2 regions of the Stenotrophomonas sp. STEN014 genome follow, and region 2 is predicted to be linked to the other one. Evidence: predicted binding sites of a transcription regulator. Region 2 holds the regulator's gene; the other holds the start of a gene.
What was found. Region 2 encodes FliA, which starts transcription of late flagellar genes. Its sites were predicted from a motif close to TAAAGTTTNNCNNNCNNNGGCCGATAA; they were not measured.
Positions count from the first base shown of each region.

Region 1 (3,406 bases), on a different contig from region 2:
CGGTCAGCGCGTTCGTGCAACGTCTCGGCCTGGACGTTGCCGGTTTCAATCACGATTTTCGGTGTGGTGCCCAGCGCCTGCGCCAAGGCCTGGGCCAAGGCCGTCAACGCACGCTCGGTCTGCAGGTACTCAAACCCCGGCAGCAGGCCCAACCGCAACACGCCGTGCTGAAAACTCACGAAGGCGCAGTTGGCCGCCAGCTCACGCGACGGCCCCGAAAGACCACTGTCCGCCACCAGGTCCAGCCACTGCTCGGCATTTTCCAGCGCGCGCACAGGGACATCCGGACCACGCTCAATGGCATCAGCGACCGGCGGCACCACAGCGGGCGCAGCCACCGGCGCCTGGCGTACCGGTTCGGGTTCGGCCTGCGCCATCTCCATGGCCATGGCTTCATCACGCGCACGGGCATCGGCGGCCTCTATCGCCCAAGGCGGCAGATCGTCGGTGGATACGGGTTTCCCGGCGGATACCCCCGGTGCCGACGGCCGCAGGGGTTCAGGCACGGGCGCGGTCGTCGCCATCGCGACAGGGGGCGCCGGTGGGGGCGGCGCAACCGCCGGTGTCGGTTCGACAGGCCTGGCCACCGGCGGCGCTGGCGGCAACACGGGAGGCGCAGTGGCCACGGCCGAGGCTGCCGGTGCTGCCGCGCCCGGAGCCATCGGCATCACGCTCTCGGGAACGGCCGGCACCACGCCGGCCGGACGGAATGCCAGCATCCGCAGCACCGCCATCTCAAAGCCGGCACGCGGACTCGGCGCCAGATGCAGGTCGCGACGGCCACTCAGTGCCATCTGGTACCAGAGCTGCACCACTTCCGGGCGCAGCCGCTGTGCGAAGGCGCCCGAATCGATCCCTTCACCAGGCACCACGGTCCCGGGCACCAGCTGCTGCACCTGGATACGGTGCAGCCCCTCGGCCAGCGCATCGAGCACGCCGTTCCAGTCCGGCGAGAACTCTGCCAGCGTGGCCACCACCTGCAACAGGCGCGCACCATCTCCTACGGCCAGCGCATCGAGCATGGCCGCCACCTGGGTGCGATCGACTGTGCCGAGCATGGCGCGCACCACGTCATCGCGCAGCGCGCCACCGGCATAGGCGATGGCCTGGTCCAGCAGCGACAGCCCGTCACGCAGCGAGCCATCGGCGGCGTGGGCCAGCTGCACAAGGGCGCTGTCGTCGAATTCGATGCCCTCGGCGGTCATGATCCGCATCATCTGCCCGCGGATCTGCTCCTGGTCCAAGCGCTTGAGGTTGAACTGCAGGCAGCGGCTGAGCACGGTCACCGGCAGCTTCTGCGGATCGGTGGTGGCCAGCAGGAATTTCACATGCTCCGGCGGCTCCTCCAGCGTCTTCAGCAGCGCGTTGAATGCCGCCTTGGACAGCATGTGCACTTCGTCGATCAGGTAGACCTTGTACTTGCCGCGCGAGGGCATGTACTGCGCGTTCTCGATCACTTCGCGTACGTCATCCACACCGGTGTTGGACGCGGCGTCGATCTCCAGCAGGTCGATGTAGCGGCCCGAATCGATGTCCAGGCAGGCCGGGCACTGGCCGCACGGATCGGCGCTGGTGCCCTGCTCGCAATTCAACGACTTGGCGAAGATGCGGGCGATCGTGGTCTTGCCGACACCGCGGGTGCCGGTGAACAGGAAGGCGTGGTGGACGCGACCACTGTCCAGCGCATTGCTGAGCGCGCGGACCACGTGTTCCTGGCCCACCAGCTCGGCAAAACGCTTCGGACGCCACTTGCGGGCAAGGACGAGATAGGACATCAGGCAACCGTCTTCATCTGAGGTCCCATTGTGCCATGCCCGGCCCCGCCAGCCGTATCCGGCGCCTGTCCCGGGCCAGTGCGCGCATGGCTCAGGTTCGCGTACGCGCGGCCGCTACCTCCGTAGTAACCCCCGGACAGCGACCCACGAGGGAATTCGTGCTGGCCGGCCCCCGATTCCACAAGGGAGAGGCCCGATGCGGATACGCAGGACAGGATTGACATCGATTGTGGCGCGCACCGCGCTGGTACTGGGCCTGGTGGCTGCCACCTGCTTCGCCGGGGCGGCCTGGCTGATCCAGCAGAAAGCGGCCGCCGTTCAGGAAGCCAGCGCACTCAATGAACTGGAGCAACTGGCCCGCGCGGAGGCCGCCAAGGTGCGGGGCTCGGTCAACGAGCCGCTGTCGCGGGTGCGCGGGTTGGCCGACGCCACGTTGGCGCTCATGGAGCGCGGCAACGGCTCGCGCGCCGAAGTTTCCGCCCTGGTGCGCCGCTATGCCGACGCCGACCCCGCGGTGCTGGGCTACTGGCTGGAATTCGAACCCGATGGCTTCGATGGCGCCGATGCCCGCTTCGCACGCAGCTGGCCGGACGGCGAACCGGCGGACGACACGCTGAAGACGTTCGTCGCCGGCCTCTCCGAAGATCAGCGCATCAGCACCGATTCGGGGCGGCTGTCGCTGTACTGGACACGCGAACCCTCCGGGCAGACCTCCCTGCAGGACGCGGTCGGCCCGGCGAACGACCTCCAGCTCGATGGCCCGGACGCGGAGAAATATTACGTGGCCGTGCGCGAACGCGGCGAGGAGCTGATGTTCGAACCCTATGCCGACGAGGTCTCCGGCCAGCAGGTGCTGATGACCAGCCTGATGGTGCCGGTCAAGGTCGACGGCCAGTTCCGCGGCGTGGCCGGCGCGGATATCGCGCTGTCCACCATCCAGGCCGAATTGGCCAAGATCCGCCCCTACCAGCGCGGCGTGGTACGCCTGCTCTCGCCCACCGGGCGGGTGTTGGCTGCACCGGAGCAGCAGAATCTGGGCAAGCCATTCGCCGCGGATATGGCGCCGCTGCTGGCACAGCTGGCCAAGGGCCAGATCGTCCGCCAGCGCACCTTCGACCCGACCGTGGGCGGTGAGGTGCTGCGCATCTATGTCCCCGTCACCGCCGGCCGTTCGCCCGATGCCTTCGCACTGATGGTGTCCGCACCGGTCGACGCGGTCATGGCCGGCGTGGTGGAGATCCGCAACCGGGTGATCCTGGTCGGTGTGGCCAGCGTGCTGCTGCTGGTGGTGGTCGTGGTGGTGTTGCTACGCACGCTGGTAGGCACGCCACTGCGCGGCATCGTGCAGGGCGTGGATGCGGTGGCGGCCGGACAACTGGACTACCCGATCGCCGCCGGCAGCGAGGACGAGGTCGGCCAGGTTTCGCGCGCCCTGCGCAAGATGCAGGCCGACCTGAAGGCCCGCCTGGACAGCGAACGCAGGATCGCCGCCGAAAACCTGCGCGTGCGCATCGCCTTGGACAACGCCGGCACGGCCATGCTGATCGCCGACGCCCACGGCCAGGTCGCCTACGCCAACCCGGCGATGCAGCGGCTGCTGCAGCAGCATCGCGGTGAACTGGCGCAGCACC
Region 1 covers NZ_JBRREN010000002.1:263,368-266,773, reverse strand. The annotation lists gene dnaX (DNA polymerase III subunit gamma/tau) at 1-1,775, opposite strand, end outside; gene ACVOMC_RS03885 (methyl-accepting chemotaxis protein) at 1,993-3,406, shown strand, end outside.
Region 1: the regulator FliA is predicted to act here: its motif matches at 1,867-1,893, upstream of ACVOMC_RS03885 (methyl-accepting chemotaxis protein).

Region 2 (3,406 bases):
TGAAGATTTGCGCCGCGCGGCCGATATGCCCTGCAACCTGGAGTCCAACAATGCCGTCGCGTGAGTACGCCCAACTGACCAACACCTTCCCGCTTTCGGCCACGCGTCGCGAGCCGGCCGGTCCGGTACGCACGATTGCGATCACCGGCGGCAAGGGCGGCGTGGGTAAAACCAACGTCTCGGCCAATATGGCCGTCGCCCTGGCCGGCATGGGCAAACGCACCCTGCTGCTGGACGCCGACCTGGGCCTGGCCAACATCGACGTGATCCTGGGCCTGCAGCCCAAGCACACCCTGGCCGACCTGGTCGCCGGGCGCTGCACGCTGGACGAGGTGATCATCGAAGGCCCCAACGGCGTGCTGGTGGTGCCGGCCGCATCCGGTCGACGGCACATGGCCGAGCTGCAGCCGGCCGAGCATGTCGGTCTGGTCAACGTGTTCTCCGAGCTCGAGCGCGAGCTGGACGTGATGATCATCGACACCGCTGCCGGCATCACCGACAGCGTGCTGACCTTCTGCCAGGCCGCGCAGGACACGGTGGTGGTGGTCTGCGACGAACCGGCCTCGATCACCGACGCCTATGCGCTGATCAAGGTGCTCTCGCGCGAACGCGGCGTGGACCGCATGCAGGTCGTGGCCAACATGGTGCGCGACCCCAACGAAGGCCGTGTGCTGTACGAGAAGCTGGTGCGCGTGTGCGACAAATTCCTGGCGGATGTATCGCTGAATTACCTGGGCTGCGTGCCGCAGGACGACTGGCTGCGCCTGTCGGTGCAGCGCCAGCAGCCGGTGGTGAAGGCGTATCCGTCTTCGCCGGCCGCGCTGGCCCTCCAGGAAATCGCGCTGCGAACCTCGCGCTGGGAAGCCCCGACCGAAGCCCGCGGCGGCGTCGAGTTCTTCCTGGAACGCATCATCCAGCGCGGGGTGCCTGCATGAATCCCGCCGCCCAGTACCGTGAAGTGCAACGCGCCAGCAGCAATGACTGCATCGCCCAGCACGCGGACCTGGTACGCCGCATCGCCCATCACATGGCCGCGCGCCTGCCGGCCAGCGTGGAGATCGACGATCTGATCCAGGCAGGCATGATGGGTCTGCTGGAAGCATCGCGCAGCTACGATGCCGACCAGGGAGCATCGTTCGAGACCTATGCCTCGATCCGCATCCGCGGCTCGATGATCGACGAGATCCGGCGCGGCGACTGGGTGCCACGCTCGGTGCACCGGCGTGCCCGTGAAGCGGCCGGCACCATCCGCCGGCTGGAGCAGGCCAGCGGCCGTGCCGCCAGCGCTACCGAGGTGGCCGAGGCCATGGACATCCCGCTGCCCGAGTACATGCGGCTGATCGAAGACGCCTCGCGTGGCCAGGTGCTGAGCCTGGAATCGCGGATCGAGGACCAGGGCGAGCTGGACACGCCGGCCAGCGGCGGCCCGACCCCGCAGCAGATGCTCGAACGCAGCCAGTTCGGCGCCGAACTGGGCAAGGCCATCGCCCAGTTGCCCGAGCGCGAACAGCTGGTGCTCTCGCTCTACTACGAGCAGGAATTGAACCTGAAGGAAATCGGCGCGGTACTGGGTGTCAGCGAATCGCGTGTCTGCCAGATCCACGGCCAGGCCACGCTGCGCCTGCGCGGCCGATTGAAGATATTCGAGGCGGCAGACGCCGGTCTCGAGGAACCATGAAGAGGAAAGCCCTTTGAACAAGAACATGCGCATCCTGATCGTCGACGACTTCTCGACCATGCGCCGCATCGTCAAGAACCTGCTCGGCGACCTGGGCTTCACCAATACCGCGGAAGCCGAGGACGGGCATGCGGCGCTGTCGCTGCTGCAGAGCCAGCCGTTCGATTTCGTTGTCACCGACTGGAACATGCCGGTGATGACCGGCATCGAGCTGCTCAAGGCGATCCGCGCCGACGCCAGGCTCAAGACCCTGCCGGTGCTGATGGTCACCGCCGAGGCCAAGCGCGAACAGATCATCGAAGCGGCCCAGGCCGGCGTGAACGGCTACATCATCAAGCCGTTCACCGCGCAGACCCTGGAAGAAAAGCTCGGCAAGATCTTCGAGCGTCTGGCGGCGAGCGCCTGATGGCCGGTCACAGCGAAACCCTGGGCGACAAGAGCGCCCTGATCCAGCGCCTGCAGGATGCACTGGCCGCATTGGAGAGCGGTGACGAAGCCGGCTGGCGTCGCGAGATCGACGCGCTGGCCGCGCTGCGCACCCAGCCGATGATGGCCGGCCTGGGCCGGCTGGCCCGCGAACTGGGCCAGGCGCTGGGCGAACTGCCCAGCATCACCACCGATGCCGGCGAACTGGACGATGCCTGCGCGCGCCTGGACCACGTGGTCGAGATGACCGAAAAAGCGACCCATCGCACGCTGGACCTGGCCGAGGAATGCCGCACGCTGACCGAACAGCTGCGCGCCGAAGGCCTGAATCCCGGACAGGACGTGATCCTGGACCGCATCCGCCACAACCTCACCGAGGTGGCGCTGACCCAGAGCTACCAGGACCTGACCGGGCAGATCATCCGTCGCGTGGTCGGCATCGTCCGCCGCGTGCACGAAGGCTTCGGTGCGCTGGGGCTGCCGCCACCGGAGGAAGACGCACGCAATGCCGGGCTGGCTGGCCCGGCGGTCAGCGGCCTGGACCGCCACGCCGTCTCCCAGCATGACGCTGACGACCTGCTCTCGGATCTGGGGCTGTAAACACATGAGTGCTTTTGCCGACGACATCGCCGCCGACTTCATCCTTGAAGCGCAGGAAATCCTCGATCGCCTCGGCGAGCAACTGGTGGCGCTGGAACAGGCCCCGCAGGATGCCGACCAGCTCAATGTGGTGTTCCGCGGTTTCCACACGCTCAAGGGCGGCGCCGGCTTCCTGTCGATCACGCCGATGGTCGAGCTGTGCCATGCGGCAGAAGAAACCCTGGGCATGGCCCGGTCTGGCAAGGCCCAATTGCTGGCCCATCATTTCGATGCCGCCCAGCAATCGCTGGACTGGCTGCAGTCGATGCTCGATGCGGTGTCCGCCGGCACCGACCCGGCTCACGCCCCGGCCAGCCTGATCGCCCAGTTCGACATCGGCGCGGCGCCCGTCGCTGCGCCGGTGAAAACCGCGCCGGCCGCCGCCGACAGCGACCTGATCAGCGAGGACGAATTCGAAGCGCTGCTGGACGCCCTGCACGGCCCCACCGCGCCCGGCGCGGCCCCCGCAGCCAAAGCGGGCGATGACCTGATCAGCGAAGATGAGTTTGAAGCGTTGCTCGACCAGCTGCATGGAGGCGCCGCCCCAGGCGCGCAATCTGCTGCCGCTGCGCCGCCAGCGCCCGCCGCAACGGCAACGCCTCCTGCCCCGGCGTCCCGGCCGGCACCGCCGCCCAAAGCCACAGGCAAGGCGACCGAAGCCGA
Region 2 covers NZ_JBRREN010000006.1:63,153-66,558, reverse strand. The annotation lists gene flhF (flagellar biosynthesis GTPase FlhF) at 1-64, shown strand, start outside; gene ACVOMC_RS09910 (MinD/ParA family ATP-binding protein) at 51-935, shown strand; gene ACVOMC_RS09905 (RNA polymerase sigma factor FliA) at 932-1,678, shown strand; gene cheY (chemotaxis response regulator CheY) at 1,692-2,084, shown strand; gene ACVOMC_RS09895 (protein phosphatase CheZ) at 2,084-2,704, shown strand; gene ACVOMC_RS09890 (chemotaxis protein CheA) at 2,709-3,406, shown strand, end outside.